Regions from separate parts of the Bradyrhizobium sp. USDA 327 genome, predicted to be linked through region 4. Evidence: predicted binding sites of a transcription regulator. Region 4 holds the regulator's gene; each other region holds the start of a gene.
The links. The regulator PhoB, encoded in region 4, activates phosphate uptake and scavenging genes when phosphate is short. The targets are predictions, from matches to a motif close to TGTCATNNANCTGTCAT.

Region 1: ABIA42_RS11165 (DUF47 domain-containing protein) is a predicted target of PhoB. The motif match lies at 1,943-1,959, and genes of this name have one in related genera.
Region 2: ABIA42_RS08185 (Orn/Lys/Arg decarboxylase N-terminal domain-containing protein) is a predicted target of PhoB. The motif match lies at 1,541-1,557, and genes of this name have one in related genera.
Region 3: ABIA42_RS17095 (ExeM/NucH family extracellular endonuclease) is a predicted target of PhoB. The motif match lies at 2,496-2,512, and genes of this name have one in related genera.

The regions. Positions count from the first base shown of each region.
Region 1 covers NZ_JBGCCW010000001.1:2,476,185-2,480,401, forward strand. Annotated here, with positions in the region: gene ABIA42_RS11155 (branched-chain amino acid ABC transporter permease) at 12-875, shown strand; gene ABIA42_RS11160 (branched-chain amino acid ABC transporter permease) at 877-1,845, shown strand; gene ABIA42_RS11165 (DUF47 domain-containing protein) at 2,002-2,646, shown strand; gene ABIA42_RS11170 (inorganic phosphate transporter) at 2,659-3,666, shown strand; gene sugE (quaternary ammonium compound efflux SMR transporter SugE) at 3,659-3,973, opposite strand; gene ABIA42_RS11180 (peptide chain release factor 3) at 4,131-4,217, shown strand, end outside.
Region 2 covers NZ_JBGCCW010000001.1:1,819,106-1,823,322, forward strand. Annotated here, with positions in the region: gene ABIA42_RS08185 (Orn/Lys/Arg decarboxylase N-terminal domain-containing protein) at 1-1,496, opposite strand, end outside; gene ABIA42_RS08190 (hypothetical protein) at 1,605-1,754, opposite strand; gene ABIA42_RS08195 ((2Fe-2S)-binding protein) at 1,684-2,094, opposite strand; gene ABIA42_RS08200 (Lrp/AsnC family transcriptional regulator) at 2,234-2,713, opposite strand; gene ald (alanine dehydrogenase) at 2,858-3,973, shown strand; gene ABIA42_RS08210 (flavin-containing monooxygenase) at 4,048-4,217, opposite strand, start outside.
Region 3 covers NZ_JBGCCW010000001.1:3,710,736-3,714,952, reverse strand. Annotated here, with positions in the region: gene ABIA42_RS17105 (HlyD family type I secretion periplasmic adaptor subunit) at 1-361, opposite strand, end outside; gene ABIA42_RS17100 (type I secretion system permease/ATPase) at 372-2,150, opposite strand; gene ABIA42_RS17095 (ExeM/NucH family extracellular endonuclease) at 2,637-4,217, shown strand, end outside.
Region 4 covers NZ_JBGCCW010000001.1:7,581,199-7,585,415, forward strand. Annotated here, with positions in the region: gene pstB (phosphate ABC transporter ATP-binding protein PstB) at 1-262, shown strand, start outside; gene phoU (phosphate signaling complex protein PhoU) at 274-990, shown strand; gene phoB (phosphate regulon transcriptional regulator PhoB) at 1,023-1,730, shown strand; gene ABIA42_RS35720 (GcrA family cell cycle regulator) at 1,965-2,477, opposite strand; gene ABIA42_RS35725 (aspartate aminotransferase family protein) at 2,936-4,144, shown strand; gene argF (ornithine carbamoyltransferase) at 4,144-4,217, shown strand, end outside.

The DNA of each region.
Region 1 (4,217 bases), 5.1 Mb from region 4:
GTGCGGGATCGATGCAGGCTCTATACGCTCAGCTACTGGTGGGACTGATCAACGGCTCGTTCTACGCGCTGCTCAGTCTCGGGCTTGCCGTGATCTTCGGCATGCTCAACATCATCAATTTCGCCCATGGCGCGCTCTACATGATGGGCGCCTTCGTCGCCTATTTCCTGCTGAACCTCGGCGGGATCAACTACTGGTGGGCATTGCTGCTCGCGCCCATCATCGTCGGCATCTTCGGCATGATCCTGGAACGGACCATGCTGCAATGGCTGACCGGGCTCGATCATCTCTACGGCCTGCTGCTGACCTTCGGCATCGCGCTGATCGTGCAGGGCGTGTTCCAGAACTATTTCGGCTCCTCCGGCCTGCCTTACGCCATTCCGGATCAGCTCAAGGGCGGCATGAATCTCGGCTTCATGTTCTTACCCGTCTATCGCGGCTGGGTCGTCGTGTTCTCGCTGGTGGTGTGCCTTGCGACCTGGTTCCTGATCGAGAAGACGCAGCTCGGCGCCTACCTGCGCGCCGCCACCGAAAATCCGACGCTGGTGCGCGCCTTCGGCATCAACGTGCCGCGCATGATCACGCTGACCTACGGTCTCGGCGTCGGCCTTGCCGCACTCGCCGGCGTGCTCTCGGCGCCGATCAACCAGGTGCGGCCGCTGATGGGCGCCGACCTCATCATCGTGGTGTTCGCGGTGGTCGTGATCGGCGGCATGGGATCGATCATGGGCTCCATCATCACCGGCTTCGCGCTCGGTGTGATCGAGGGCCTGACCAAGTATTTCTACCCCGAGGCCTCCAACACCGTCGTGTTCGTGCTGATGGTGCTGGTGCTCTTGGTGAAGCCAACGGGATTGACGGGAAGGGCGGCCTGAGATGACAACCCTGACGGACGACACGCTGCCGGTGACCCCTCGCGCGATGCGCGACGAGATGATCGTGTTCGTGCTGATGGCGCTGCTGCTGGCGGCCGTGCCGTTCACCGGCGTCTATCCCTTCTTCGTGATGCAGGCGCTGTGCTTTGCGCTGCTCGCCTGCGCCTTCAATCTGCTGATCGGCTACGGCGGCCTGCTGTCCTTCGGCCACGCGATGTTCCTGGGCACGGCGGGCTATTGCAGCGCGCATGCGCTGAAGGTGTGGGCGCTGCCGCCGGAGCTCGGCATCCTCGTCGGCATCGCTGCGGCGTTCGTGCTCTCGATCATCACCGGCTACATCTCGATCCGCCGCCAGGGCATCTATTTCTCGATGATCACGCTGGCGCTGTCGCAGCTTCTGTACTTCATCTATCTCCAGGCTCCATTCACCCACGGCGAGGACGGTATCCAGGGCATCCCGCAGGGGCACATGTTCGGCATCTTCGATCTCTCCAAGCCGACGGTGCTCTATTACGTCGTGCTGGTGGGCTTCCTTGCCGGCTTCCTCCTGATCTTCCGCATCATCAACTCGCCGTTCGGCGAGGTGCTGAAGGCGATCCGCGAGAACGAGCCGCGGGCGATCTCGCTCGGCTACCGCACCGACCAGTACAAGTTCCTGGCCTTCGTCCTGTCGGGCACGCTTGCCGGCTTTGCCGGTGCGCTGAAAGTGTTCGTGGCGCAAAACGCCTCGCTCACCGACGTGCACTGGTCGATGTCGGGCGAGGTCGTGCTGATGACGCTGGTCGGTGGTCTCGGGACCATTTTCGGTCCCGTGGTCGGCGCCTTCGTCATCATCGCCATGCAGCAATATCTAGCGGGCTTCGGCCAGTGGGTGACGGTGATCCAGGGCGCGATCTTCGTGATCTGCGTGCTCACCTTCCGCCGCGGCGTCATCGGTGAAATCGCGCATTACTTCCGCCGGTCACTCTAAGCGATTGATCTTGCATCAATTTCATTGGTGCATGAAAGCGGTGGATGATCCGGCTCCGCGGGCGTGAGATGACACGCGCGCGGATCGAAAATGGTCTATGACAGTTTCATGACAGCCCCTCCGGGCCTGACCATTTCCAACCGGTAGCCTATTCCCATGATGCGTTGGTTTCGTGCGTTCCTGCCCAAGGAAGAACGGTTCTTCGATCTGTTCGACCGGCATGCCCAGACGGTGATCCAGGGCGCGATCGCGCTCCAGGGCATGCTCAATGGGGGCGAGGAGACGCCGGTCTATTGCCAGCGCGTCAACCAGTTCGAGAACGACGCCGACAACATCACCCGTGAGGTGCTGACGGCGGTGCGCCGCACCTTCATCACCCCGTTCGACCGCGGCGATATCAAGAACCTCATCACGTCGCTGGACGATGCCATCGACCAGATGCAGCAGACGGCCAAGGCGGTCATGCTGTTCGAGGTCCGCACTTTCGAGCCTCCCATGCGCGAGATCGGCGGGCTCCTGATCGAATGCGCCAATCTGGTCGGGCGTGCGCTGCCGCTGATGCAATCGATCGGCCCGAACGTCGCCATGCTGACCGCCATCACCGAAGAGCTCGGCAAGCTGGAGGGCCGGGTCGACGATCTCCACGACATCGGCATGAAGGAGCTGTTCCTGAAGCATCGCGACGGCAATGCCATGGACTTCATCGTCGGCGTCGAGATCTACGACCACCTCGAAAAGGTGGCTGATCGCTTCGACGACGTCGCGAACGAGATCAACAGCATCGTCATCGAGCAAGTGTAGGGCAGGGCCGCCGTGGATGCCGCGTTGGGTCTTCCCATCCTGGTCGGCTTGATCGCCGTCGCGCTGCTGTTCGACTTCCTGAACGGCCTGCACGACGCCGCCAATTCGATCGCGACCATCGTCTCGACCCGCGTGCTGCGGCCGCAATTCGCGGTGTTCTGGGCCGCCTTCTTCAATTTCATCGCCTTCATGGTGTTCGGACTGCACGTCGCGCAGACCATCGGCACCGGCATCATCGATCCCGCGGTCGTCGACGCCCAGGTGATCTTCGCAGCGCTCGTCGGCGCGATCGTCTGGAACCTCGTGACCTGGGCGCTCGGCATCCCGTCCTCGTCGTCGCACGCGTTGATCGGCGGCCTCGTCGGCGGTGGCATGGCCAAGGCGGGGATTTCGGCCGCAGTATGGAGCGGCCTGTCCAAGACGGTGCTGGCAATCGTGCTGTCGCCGCTGGTCGGTTTCCTGCTCGCAACGATGCTGGTGGCGATCGTGTCCTGGGCCTCGGTGCGCTCGACGCCGTTCGCGGTCGATCGCGCCTTTCGCATCCTGCAATTCGCCTCCGCCTCGCTCTACTCGCTCGGCCATGGCGGCAACGACGCGCAGAAGACCATGGGCATCATCGCGGTGCTGCTGTATTCGCAGGGTCATCTCGGCGGCGAGTTCTCGGTGCCGTTCTGGGTGGTTCTGTCCTGCCAGGCGGCGATGGCGCTTGGCACGCTGATGGGCGGCTGGCGCATCGTCCGCACCATGGGCCTGCGCATCACGAAATTGACGCCTATGCAGGGCTTTTGCGCCGAAACGGGGGGCGCCGCGACCCTGTTCATGGCGACCTATCTCGGAGTTCCCGTCTCGACCACCCACACCATCACCGGTGCCATCGTCGGCGTCGGCGCTGCCCGCCGCGTCTCGGCGGTGCGCTGGAACGTCGCAAGCTCGATCGTCTATGCCTGGGTGATCACGATCCCGGCCTCGGCCATCGTCGCGGCGCTGACCTGGTGGCTGGTCGAGATCTTCGTCAAGTGACGAGCTTCAGTCCGGCAATCCCGGCGACGATCAGGGCGATGCTGGCAAGGCGTAAGGCCGTTGCCGGCTCGCCGAACAGGACGATGCCGAGCGTCGCAGTGCCCACCGCGCCGATGCCGGTCCAGACCGCATAGGCGGTTCCGACCGGGAGCGATTTGAGCGCAAGTCCAAGCAGGATGACGCTGCCGGCCATGGCCGCCAGGGTGATCACCGACGGCACAAGCCTGGTAAAACCCTCAGTGTATTTCAGGCCAATCGCCCAGGTGATCTCGAGAAGACCGGCGACGAACAGGATGCTCCAGGCCATGACGACCCTCCATTCAAGGCAGGGTCGTCCCCGCGGCTGAGGTGCTGAGAAACGGAAGGCCGTCCTTCCCGAAAGCCGATATGGGGCTGGCCGAATGGCTCCGCAATCACCAAATGAGGCTTGATCAGGCCCGTTTTCCCTGCCACACGCTCCCGCCATGTCCGACATCGCCATCACCACAGCCGAATCGCCGGCCCGTTCCCCGCTTGCCGCTGAAGTGGCGCGGCGGCGGACCTTTGCGATC
Region 2 (4,217 bases), 5.8 Mb from region 4:
TCGGGAACGAAGGGCTCGAAGAACCAGCGCCGCTCCGGATTTTGCTCCTTCTCCTCGAACTCCCGGCGCATCGCCCGGATCTTCTTGCGCAGCTCGATGCCGAGCCGGATCGTGTCGTCCCACAGCACTTCGCCGGAGCGACCCTTCATCATCTGCGCACCGACGTCGAGCGAGGCGAACAGCGGATAGAAGGGGGACGTCGATGCGTGCTGCATGAAGCTTTCGTTGAAGCGGCGATGCTCGACGCGGCGCTTCTGGCCACGGATGTGACGATCCTTGATGTGGATCTGCGAGGCCTGCGAGAAGCTCGCCAGCTGCTTGTGGGTCGACTGGGTCGCGATGATGCCGGGGGCCTCGGGAGGAAGATTGGCCAGCCCCATGGCGAAGCGGCCGGCATAGAGCGGATGGAATTTCATGAAGCCGGCCCAGGCCTCGTCGAACAGGATGTATTCGCAGAGATGGCCGATGCGCTTCAGGATCATCTCGGCGCTGTGGATCGAGCCGTCATAGGTGCACTGCTCGACCACGGCGACGCGGAACGGACGCTCCTTGCGCCAGGCGTCGCGGTCCCCGACCAGGGGATGGTTGCGGATGGCCTCGCGCAAGGCCTTCTCGTCGAGCATGTCCCAGCGCATCGGGCCGATCAGGCCCCAGGCATTGCGGACGGTCGGGACGTAGATGGGGACGCCGCCACTGATCATCAGCGCGCCGTGATGGGCGGCCTTGTGGTTGTTGCGGTCGAACAGCACGAGGTCACCGTCGGTGACGAGCGCGCCGAGCGCGACCTTGTTCGACGTCGAGGTGCCGTTGAGCACGAAATAGGTCTTTTCGGCGCCGAAGATCTGGGCCGCTTCCTTCTGCGCCTTCAGCGCCGGGCCTTCATGGGTGAGCAGGTCGCCGAGATCGAGCACGGAATTATCGAGGTCGTCACGGAACACGGATTCGCCGAGATGCTCGACGAACACGCGTCCGATCGGGCTGCGGTTGTAGAACACGCCGCCGTTGTGGCCTGGACAGGTCCAGAGCTGGTTGCCTTCCTCGGCATAGTCGACCAGCGCGCCGAAGAATGGGGTCTTCAGCGTCTCGGCATATTGCTTGAGGCGGCTGATCAGGTTCTTGGCAATGAAGGGCGGCGTCTCCTCGGACAGAAAGACATAGCCGTCGATGAAATCGAGCACCTCGACCGGCAGATCCTCGAACCGCTTGCGACGGATCAGGAGGATGATGGGGAAGTCGAGGCCCCGGCGGCGCATCAGATTGATCAGCGCCGAGGTCTTGCCTTCGAGGCCCTTCTTGCCCCAGTCCACCACCATGCAGCCGATCGCCGCATCGGTCTGCACCGCCATCTCGGCATCCTCCAGCTTGCGGGCCCGGACCACCTCGAATCCGGAGCGCTGGATCTCCTCGATGATCTGGTTGAAGCGAACGCCTTCGAGGTCGTCGCTATCGAACATGGGTGCGGCGAACAGGAAATTGAAGCGCTTGAAATAGTCCATGTCGGCTCCCGAGTGTGGCGGAGACACAGCTCTCGGCACATTCGATGACAGCTGGATGACAGGAGCCGAGAACCGCGGGAAGGTTCGAGTACCTGCGGCTTCAGTCCATCAGCTTGTCCAGCGTGATCGGGAAGCGCCGAATGCGCTTGCCGGTGGCATGATAGACGGCGTTCGCAGGCGGGAGATGTCAATCAGCCGGGAGGGCCGTTCGACGTTCTCTTTCATCAGGTCGATCAGGTTGGTGCCGCCGGCAATCAGCTTCGCGCCTGGATCGGCGGCGAGCAGGCGAGTCGATGAAGGCCTGTTGCAGGAGATGCAACGCGCCGTCCTTGGCAAGGCCTTCAATCGTCGTGATCTCAGCGCCATCCTTCATGACGGCGAGGGTCAGGCAGGAGTTGACCCGTCTTCCGTCGATCAGCGCGGTACAGGCGCCGCATTGGCCGTGATCGCAGCCCTTCTTGGTGCCGGTCAACTCCAGGCGGTCACGCAGGGCATCCAGAAACGTGGTCCACGGCACGACCTCGGGTGTGCGCCTTGCGCCATTGACGACGAGGTTGATCGGAATGCGTTCGGGGATCTGATCCGTGATGTCGGCCATGGTCTGTTCCCTGCGGAAAGGCCGAGCTGGGCAGATTGTGGATGTGACGCGAGGATGCATTGCCGCCGCTGGCCAATAGCGCCCAACGGATGACGGGCTGCTTGGTTCCCGACCGGTTCTCCGGTTGGGACGAACGAGGTCAGCGCTTCGTCTCCCCGAACACCACGGTCGGTACCGCGCGGTTGACGATCTCGCGCAGCGCGAAGCTCGATTGCACACGCGCGACGCGGGGCAGGCGGGACAGCTCGGTGCGGTGGATCCGCTCGAAGTCCTGGATGTCGCGCGCGAGCACGATCAGGATGTAGTCGTCGGTGCCCGACATCAGGAAGCAGCGCACGACGGAGGGGCATTTCACCACCTCCGCCTCGAATGCCTTCAGCGCATCGTCGCTCTGGCTCTCCAGCGCGATGCGAACCAGCACGGTGGTGGTGAGGCCGAACTGGGCGAGGTCGAGCGTGGCCTGGTAGCCCTGGATGTAGCCGTCGTCCTCCAGCGCCTTCTGCCGCCGCGCCAGCGCCGTGCTCGACAGGCCGATCTTGTTGGCAAGCTCGGTGTGGCTGGCCCGCGCATTGGTCGTGAGTTCCGCGAGGATCGCGAGGTCTTTCCGGTCGAGGGCCAAGGTTTCGTTTCCAGCGTTAAAGGGCACTTTTGCGCCGGAAACCGGCGCGCGCGTGCCGAACCTAGCGGATATTTGCACGAAACCAAACGGGCGCCGTCGCTACGATGAATGAGTGGAATCAGTGCGTTGGCAAGGGAGCCCGGGATGCGTGTCGGTGTGCCCAAGGAAATCAAGGTGCAGGAATATCGCGTCGGGCTCACCCCGGGCGCCGTCCGCGAGTATGTCGCCGCCGGGCACCAGGTGACGGTCGAGACCGGCGCCGGCAGTGGCATCGGCGCGCCCGATGAGACGTATCGGCGGGCAGGGGCGTCCATTGCCGAGACCGCCCGCGAGATCTTTGCCAGGTCCGAGATGATCGTGAAGGTCAAGGAGCCGCAAAAGAGCGAATGGGTCCAGCTCCGCGAGAGCCAGATCCTGTTTACTTATCTTCATCTTGCGCCGGATCCGGAGCAGGCCAAGGGCCTGATCGACTCCGGCTGCACCGCGATCGCCTATGAGACCGTCACCGATGCGAGCGGTCACCTCCCGCTGCTCGCCCCGATGAGCGAAGTCGCCGGCCGCCTCGCCATCGAGGCCGCCGGCGCCGCGCTCAAGCGCTCGGCCGGCGGCCGCGGCTTGCTCCTGGGCGGCGTGCCGGGCGTGCAGCCGGCGCGCGTCGTCGTGCTCGGCGGCGGCGTGGTCGGAACGCAGGCTGCGCGCATGGCCGCCGGCCTCGGTGCCGAAGTCACCGTGATCGACCGCTCGATTCCGCGCTTGCGCGAACTGGACGATCTCTTTGCCGGACGCGTGCGCACGCGTTTCTCGACCATCGAGTCGGTCGAGGACGAGGTATTCGCCGCCGACGTCGTGATCGGTGCAGTGCTGGTGCCGGGCGCCAGTGCGCCGAAGCTTGTCACGCGCGCCATGCTGAAATCGATGCGGCCGGGGGCGGTGCTGGTCGACGTTGCGATCGACCAGGGCGGTTGCTTCGAGACCTCTCATCCGACCACGCACGCCGAGCCGACCTACGAGGTCGACGGAGTCGTGCATTATTGCGTTGCGAACATGCCGGGCGCAGTGCCGGTGACCTCGAGTCAGGCGCTGAACAATGCGACGCTGCCGTTCGGACTGATGCTCGCAAACAAGGGGTTTGCGGCGGTGCTTGAGAACCCGCATTTGCGCAACGGCCTGAACGTGCATCGCGGCCGGATTACGAACAAGGCGGTGGCAGAGAGCCTCGGGATGGAATTCGCCCCCGTTGGGAGCGAGCTGGCGGCGTAAAGGCCGCCCTCGCAATGACGATGTGGGTCGAGCGCAACCTGAGCGTCGGCCACAGTCAGTGCTGACAGATTGCTTCACGCCTTCGTCAGCTTGTACTGCCCCAAATCGGGGTCATGCGTCATGCGCCAATAATCGACGAAACGCCACGGCATCGCCGAGAACACGCGGCCACTGCTGTTGCGGTAGTAGGTGCTCATGCCCGGATGGGTCCAGATCATCGCCTCGTGCTCGGCATCGACCTTGC
Region 3 (4,217 bases), 3.9 Mb from region 4:
CGGACTGCAGCCGGGCACGACGTACCCCTAGCTGGTTGAGCTGGTTTTCGATCAGCGCAAGGTTGGCGCGCGACAGCGTCTCGTCGAGGCGGACCAGCACGTCGCCGGCGCGAACCTGATCGCCGTCGTTGACGTAGATGTCGGCGACCACGCCGCCGGTCGGGTGCTGAACCCGGCGGACGTTGCTGTCGACCACCACCTGTGCCGGCGCGATCACGGCGCTGGCGAGCGGCGCGGTCATCGCCCAAACGCCGGCGGTGGACACCACGATCGCCAGCGTGCCGATTCCGAGTCCGGTGGCGCGCCGGATATCGCGAAACGGATCATTGCGGCGAGCTTCGGGCGTGCGGGGTGCGGTCATATGGAGGTCCTCAACTGGCGGCGGCGGCCGGAACCGAGCGCGCATCGGGCACCGCCTGCAGCGCCGCTCCGCCCGGCGCCGGATGAGCGGCGAGCGATTTGCGCAGCACTTCGTCCTTCGGGCCGAACGCCTGCACCTGGCCGGTCGCCAGCGTCAGCACGAGATCGACCGCGGCGAGCGCCGCCGGTCGATGCGCGATGATGATGGCAATGCCGCCGCGAGCCCGGACGCGCCGGATGGCGTCGGTCAGCGCGGCATCGCCTTCGGCATCCAGACTGGCGTTCGGCTCGTCGAGCACCACCATGAACGGATCCTTGTAGAGCGCGCGCGCCAACGCGATCCGCTGCCGCTGGCCGCCCGACAGGGTGGCGCCGGCTTCGCCGATCCGCATCTCGAATCCCTTCGGCAGCTTCAGGATCATCTCATAGGCGCCGGCGGCCTTCGCCGCGGCGATCACCGCCGCCTCGTCGATCTCCGGGTCGAAGCGTGCGATGTTCTCCGCCACCGTTCCGTCGAACAATTCGACGTCCTGCGGCAGATAGCCGATCATGCCGCCACGAATTTCTGCCGGCCACTGGTCGAGGGTGGCGCCATCAAGGCGGATCTCGCCGCGTGCGATCGGCCAGATCCCGACCAGCGCCCGCGCCAGCGTCGATTTGCCGGCGGCTGACGGGCCAATGATGCCGACCGCCTGTCCGGCTTCAAGTGCGAACGACGCGTTGTGCACGATCGCGGTGGTGCCGGCGGGGGCGGCGATCGTTACCTGCTCGACCGTGAGCCGATGGACGGCGCGTTCGGGCGCGACGTCCGGATTCGGGGCGTCGCCGTCGCGCAGGGCGGCGCGGAGCCGTTGGCCCGCCTGTCGCGCGCCGAGGAACGGACGCCAGATGGAGATCGCCAGTTCCACCGGCGCGAGCGCGCGGCTGCCCATGATCGACGCGGCGATCATCACGCCGCCGCTGGCCTGCCCCTCGATCACCAGATAGGCGCCGAGGCCGAGCAGCGCCGATTGCAGCATGAAGCGCAGCGTCTTCGACAACCCGCCGAGCGATCCGGCGATATCGGCGTTGCGCTGCTGGGCGGCGACGAGATCGTCGTTGGCGGCCCCGATCCGGTCGATCAACCGCTGCTCCATCCCCAGCGCGGCCACGATTTCGGCGTTGCGCCGACCGGCTTCAAGCTGGACGCCGCGGATTGCGCCGGCACGTGACGCGTCCCGGGTCGGCGCCCGCGTCAGCACCTCGGTGAGCAGCGCGATCCCGAACAGCAGCACCGCGCCCGCGACCAGCGTCCAGCCGAGATAAGGATGCAAGAGAAAGCAGCCGGCGAGATACAGCGGCATCCACGGCAAGTCGAACAAGGTCGTCGGGCCGAGCCCGGACAGGAACGACCGGACCGAGTCCAGATCATGTGACAATTGCAGGCCGCGATTCGCGCCGCCGCCGCGTAGCGGCCCGCGCAGGATGTTGCAGACGACCGGTTGCCACAGCGCGGCGTGAAGTGCCGATCCGATCCGGGTCAGAATGCGCTGACGCAGCAGGTCGAACAGCCCTTGCATCGCATACGCCGCCGCCACCGCGATCGACAGCGCGATCAAGGTCGGAATGCTGTGCGATGGAATGACCCGATCGTACACCTGCAGCATGTAGATCGAGCCGGTGAGCATCAGCAGATTGAGCACCGCCGAGAACAGTCCCACCGTCAGAAAGGCCGTTCTGCAGGAGGCGATCGCGGCCGAGGCGAGATCGCCGGACGCGGGAATCGACGCGGAGGACGTTGTTGCGGTCATGTTACTCAATTCAAAACGACGTCGAACGTCACGGTCGGATGGGGTCGGCGTTCGTTAGCGAGGTTCAACGTCAGGCGCATGACAAAGCGGCGCGTGCGCGAAAACGCGGGCCGGCGGCAACGAGGCCGCGATACCCTGCGACGAAACGCCGCCTGTTCGGATGTTGGGCCGCGCCGGCCAGCAATCGAAACCGGGCGTGGCTGCCCGTCGCGGCGGGCCGATCAAGCTGTAACGCGATGAGTCATTGGCGATTGCTACCGGCCGAGAGGTCGAACGCGCCGTAGTTGGTTCGCTCGGCCTTCGCAGGACCTTTCGGGTCGTGACTTCACCGGCCCGTTAAGAAGCAGTCACCGATCTGTTGTCGTCGGCGTTCTAGAAACGCGCATTAACGATCCGTTAACCATCGGCCGTCTGGACCGCGCCCTTACGCATGCCGTGAGGCGGTGATCCGCGACGTCTTCATCTCAAGCGCTGGAGTGGCGATACATGTCGACGACCCCTCATGTCCTGGCGAATGGCGATTTCCTGCAGGACTGGTCCAATACCGGCCTTATCACGACCAACGATGACTGGTCGGGGGTCGCATCGATCGTCGGCTATCTCGGCAACGATGTCGTTTCGGCCACCGGGGTGGACGCGCGTACGGCTACCGGATCGTCGTCAGGAGATGCCGACGTCGTCGCCAACCAGACCAACACCGCCATCACCAACGGCGGTGTGGCCGAATTCCAGATCGCCGACCCGACGGTGGCGCTGAACGGCTCAAACAGTGCGGATGCCCCCAGCCTCGTGATCCATCTCGACGCCACCGGCCGCAAAGATGTCCGGCTGAGCTTCAACGCACGCGACCTCGACGCCAGCACGGACGACTCGGCGCAGCAGATCAACGTGCAGTACCGGCTCGGTTCGAGCGGGGCGTGGACCAACGTTCCGAGCGGTTACGCCGCCGACGTCACCACCGGCGGTGCCGCGACCCAGGTGACGCCGTTCGATCTGCTGCTGCCCGCCGCCGTCGACGGCCGCAACGACATCCAGGTTCGCATTCTCACCACCAACGCCGTCGGCAATGACGAGTGGGTCGGCATCGACGACATCCGCGTCACCAGTTCGTCCGAATCGTCGATCGAAGTTCATCACGTCGCCTTCGCGCCGGATTCGCTCACGGTGTCGCATGACGAAGGTAACAGCGGCCCGACCGTCTATCAGTTCACCGTCGAGCGCAGCGGCGGCACCACGGGCGACGTCGCGTTCTCGGGAACGATCGCTTCGGCGCAGACCGATGCGGCGGACTACGTCGGCGGCAAACCGGTCAGCTTCAGCGGCAGCATCGCGGCGGGAGAGACCTCCGCGGTCGTGACCGTTACCGTCGCCGGCGACATCGACAATGAGGCGAACGAGAGCTTCACACTGACGCTGCAGGACGTTTCCAATTCGGTGGCCGTGACCACCACGATCGGCAGCGCCGCGACGGCGACCGGCACCATCGTCAACGACGACGTCGGCATTACCAAGATCAGCGCGATTCAGGGCAGCGGGGCCGGCAGCGCCATGGTCGGTCAGACTGTGACCGTCGAAGCCATCGTGGTCGGCGACTTCCAGAACGGCGATGCCGACGCCAACCGCAATCTCAACGGCTTCTATCTCCAGGAGGAGACCACCGATTCCGACGGCAACGTGCTGACCTCCGAGGCGATATTCGTCTACGGCGGCGCCACCGACGTCCAGATCGGCGACCGGGTCCGCGTCACCGGCTCGATCAGCGAATATTTCGGTCTGACCGAGCTCACCGCCAGCAACATTTCGGTCGTCCAGGCCGGCGCGGTGGCCGACGTCGACACGATGGCGGTGCAGATCGACCTGTCGTCGATGGGCACCACGCTGAGCCAGGACGGCGACTACCAGCCCGATCTTGAAGCCTATGAAGGCATGCTGGTCACGATTCCGCAGACCCTGACCGTCACCGAGCAGTACAATCTCGACCGGTTCAACGAGATCAAGCTGGTGGCGGGCGAACGGCCCGAACAGTTCACGCAGGAGAACGCGCCCGACGCCGCCGCCTACCAGGCG
Region 4 (4,217 bases):
GCCCGAGGTGATCCTGTTCGACGAGCCCTGCTCGGCGCTCGACCCGATCTCGACCGCCAAGGTCGAGGAGCTGATCCAGGAATTGTCCGAGAACTACACGATCGCGATCGTCACCCACAACATGCAGCAGGCGGCCCGCGTCTCCGACAAGACCGCCTTCATGTATCTCGGCGAGCTGATCGAGTTCGACGACACCAGCAAGATCTTCACGTCGCCGACCGACCGGCGCACGCAGGATTACATCACCGGCCGGTTCGGCTGAGGAGACGGAACATGGGTTCTGAACATACCGCAAAGGCTTTCGATACCGACCTCCAGGAACTCACCCGCCTGGTCGCCGAGATGGGCGGCATCGCCGAGCGCATGATCGTCGATTCCGTCGACGCGCTGATCCGCCGCGACGTCGCGCTCGGTCAACGCGTCGTCGCCACCGACGCCGAACTCGACACGCTGCAGAAGCGCATCGAGGAGCGCGCCGTGCTCACCATCGCCCGCCGCCAGCCGATGGCCGTTGATCTGCGCGAGATCGTCGGGGCCATGCGCGTCGCGACCGATCTCGAGCGCATCGGCGATCTCGCCAAGAACATGGGCAAGCGCGTCGCAGCGCTGGAGACGGATTTTCATCCGCTGAAACTGTTCCGCGGCCTGGAACACATGACCGACCTCGTACAGCAGCAGGTCAAGTCGGTGCTGGACGCCTATGCCGCGCACGATCTGCCGGCAGCGATGGCGGTGTGGAAGGGCGACGAGGAAGTCGATGCCATCTGCACCTCGCTGTTCCGCGAACTCCTCACCTACATGATGGAGGATCCGCGCAACATCTCGTTCTGCATCCATTTGATGTTCTGTGCCAAGAACATCGAGCGGATCGGCGACCACGCCACCAACATCGCCGAGACCGTATTCTACATGATCGAGGGTCAGGCGATCACCGACAAGCGGCCGAAGGGCGACATGACGACCTTCGCCACGACGGTGCCGAATACCTAAACGGTGCCGAATACCCAAGGAGCGACGACAACATGGGCGCACGCATTATGGTGGTTGAGGACGAGGAAGCTCTCACCGAGCTTCTTCGCTACAACCTCGAAGGCGACGGCTATGACGTTGAGACGGTGATGCGCGGCGATGATGCCGACACCCGCCTCAAGGAGCACATTCCCGATCTGATCGTGCTCGACTGGATGCTGCCGGGCCTGTCGGGCATCGAGCTGTGCCGGCGGCTGCGCACCCGTCCCGAAACCAAGCAGCTTCCGATCATCATGCTGACCGCGCGCGGCGAAGAAAGCGAGCGGGTGCGGGGACTTGCGACCGGTGCCGACGACTACATCGTCAAGCCGTTCTCGGTGCCGGAGCTGCTGGCGCGCGTGAAGGGCCTGCTCAGGCGCGCCAGCCCCGAGCGGCTCGCCACCGTGCTCGCCTATGGCGACATCGAGCTCGACCGCGACAAGCGCCGCGTGGCGCGTTCGGGCCGGCCGATTGATCTCGGCCCGACCGAATATCGTCTGCTGGAGTTCTTCCTGGAGCATCCCGGCCGCGTGTTCTCGCGCGAGCAGCTGCTCGATAGCGTCTGGGGCCGCGACATCTACATCGACGAGCGCACTGTCGACGTCCACATCGGCCGCCTGCGCAAGCTGCTCAATCTCGGCCGGGAGCAGGATCCGATCCGCACCGTGCGTGGCGCCGGCTATGCGCTGGACGATCGGTTCGCGAAGGCGGAGCAGACCTGAGTTTTGTGGATGTCGAATTAGCGAGCCGCGGCAACAATCTTGGCCGTCATCCCGGGGCGCGCGTAGCGCGAGCCCGGGATCCATAACCACAAGACGTGGTTTGGCGAAGACTCGCAGTAGCCATCTCGCGCAATCACTGCGCCCTGTGGTTATGGATCCCCGCCTCCGCGGGGATGACACCGAGTAAGTCGAGCCGTCATCGTGTGACGGCTGCAGTCAGCTAAATCCGCAAACTCACCGCGTGCCCGGCTTCGCCGGCGCGCGCCGGCGATCCGCTGCGGGTTGATACGCCACGCGCGAATGCTGGGCGCAATAGGGCAGGCCGGAGAGCGCCTTGCCGCCGCAGAAGAAGAAATCCGGGCTCGAGGGATCTCCGACCGGCCAGTGGCAGGTCGCCTCGTTCAGCTCCAGCAGCGACAGCCGCTGGTTCATCGGCACCACATTGTCGTAGGTGACGGGTTCGGCCTCCACCTCGACCTCGAAGGCCTGCGCCAGCGCGGTGTTGCCGCGGGCAACGGGGCGGGTCACCCGCATCATGTGCTGCGCGGGCCGCGCCTTGCGCGGCCGGGGCGCTGCCGACGAAGGGCTCTTGGCGCGGCCGGACAGGCCGAGCCGGTGCACTTTGCCGATCACGGCATTGCGGGTCACATTGCCGAGCTCCGCCGCGATCTGGCTGGCCGAAAGTCCGGCCTCCCAAAGCTTCTTCAGCTGCTCGACGCGATCATCGGACCAGGTCAAAACCGTCATTGCACCCTTTCCCTCGCTGCGCGCCTACCATCCTGGGGCCTTCGCAGCGATTGCCTAAGCCTTGAAAAACCCGTGCGGCCAGAATCCCTTAAGGCTCGCCGGGCGCGCTCAAGACGCCCGAACGTTTACGCCGGTACATGAGGACTTAAGGGATCAGAACTGCTGCACGAGATGTCGTATCTGACAGTCCAAACGCTACAATATGGCGTGACTCCCGCGCAAGAGTCCGCCGACTCGCGTCCACATGTTCCGTGGTGAAAATCCCGCGAAATCGGCACCGCAAGACTACGGATTCAGCGTTTCGCGGGGCTTTCCGGGCGGCATTGACACCCGTCTTGCCAGGCATAAGATAGTCCTACGTGCCGCCCTTAAAAGGCGGCACGTTTCGTTTTCCGGGCCGGTCAATGGTGCGTTGCGTAATGCGCGCGTCACACCGTCCGCAACATTCAAGTGACGTCATGACGAACAGCGCCGCGCCGCATTTGCTCCCCGTTTTCGCCAGGGCCGACCTCGGTTTCGAGCGCGGCGAAGGCTGCTGGCTGATCGCAACCAATGGGGATCGCTATCTCGATTTCACCTCCGGCGTGGCGGTGAATGCGCTCGGCCATGCGCATCCCACTCTGGTCAAGGCGTTGCAGGAGCAGGCGACGAAGCTCTGGCACATGTCGAACCTGTTCCAGAGCCCGGACGGCGAGAAGCTCGCGGCGCGTCTGTGCAATGAGAGTTTTGCGGACTTCGTGTTCTTCTGCAATTCCGGCGCCGAGGCGCTGGAAGGCGTGATCAAGCTGGTGCGCCACCATCACTTCTCCAAGGGGCATCCTGAGCGCTACCGCATGATCACATTCGAGGGCGCCTTCCATGGCCGCACACTGGCGACGCTGGCCGCCACCGGCTCTGCAAAATATCTCGAGGGCTTCGGCCCGCCGATGGACGGCTTCGACCAGGTGCCGCATGGCGACCTGGAAGCTGTGAAGAAGGCGATCGGCCCGCACACCGCTGGCATTCTCATCGAGCCGATCCAGGGCGAGGGCGGCGTTCGTTCTGCGCCTCCCACGTTCCTGAAGGCATTGCGCGAGCTCTGCAATGAGCGCGGCCTATTGCTCGCCTTCGACGAGGTGCAGACTGGCATGGGCCGCACCGGCGAACTCTTTGCCTACAAGCGTACCGGTGTTGTGCCCGACGTGATGTCGCTGGCGAAGGCGCTCGGTGGCGGTTTCCCGATCGGCGCGGTGCTCGCCACCGCCGACGCTGCGCGCGGCATGGGGCCGGGCTCGCATGGTTCGACCTTCGGCGGCAATCCGCTCGCGATCTCGGCTGCGAACGCCGTTCTCGACGTCATGCTCAAGCCCGGCTTCTTTGACCACGTGCAGAAAATGTCGCTGCTGCTGAAGCAGAAGCTCGCCTCCGTGATCGATCGCCATTCAGATGTCGTCAGCGAGGTGCGCGGCGAGGGGCTCCTGATCGGCATCAAGGCCGTGGTGCCCTCGGGCGATCTCGTCGCGGCGCTGCGCGCCGAAAAATTGCTCACCGTCGGAGCCGGCGACAATGTCGTGCGCTTCCTGCCGCCCTTGATCGTTACCGAGGCGGAGATCGAGGACAGCGTCGGGCGGCTCGAACGCGCCTGCACTGCGATCTCGTCCAGCCAGACCAAGCGGGCGGCAAGCTGATGAGCAAGACGCCCAATAAAGCTCCAAAGCACTTTTTGGACATCAACGAGCTGCCGCTGTCGGAGCTCAAGAG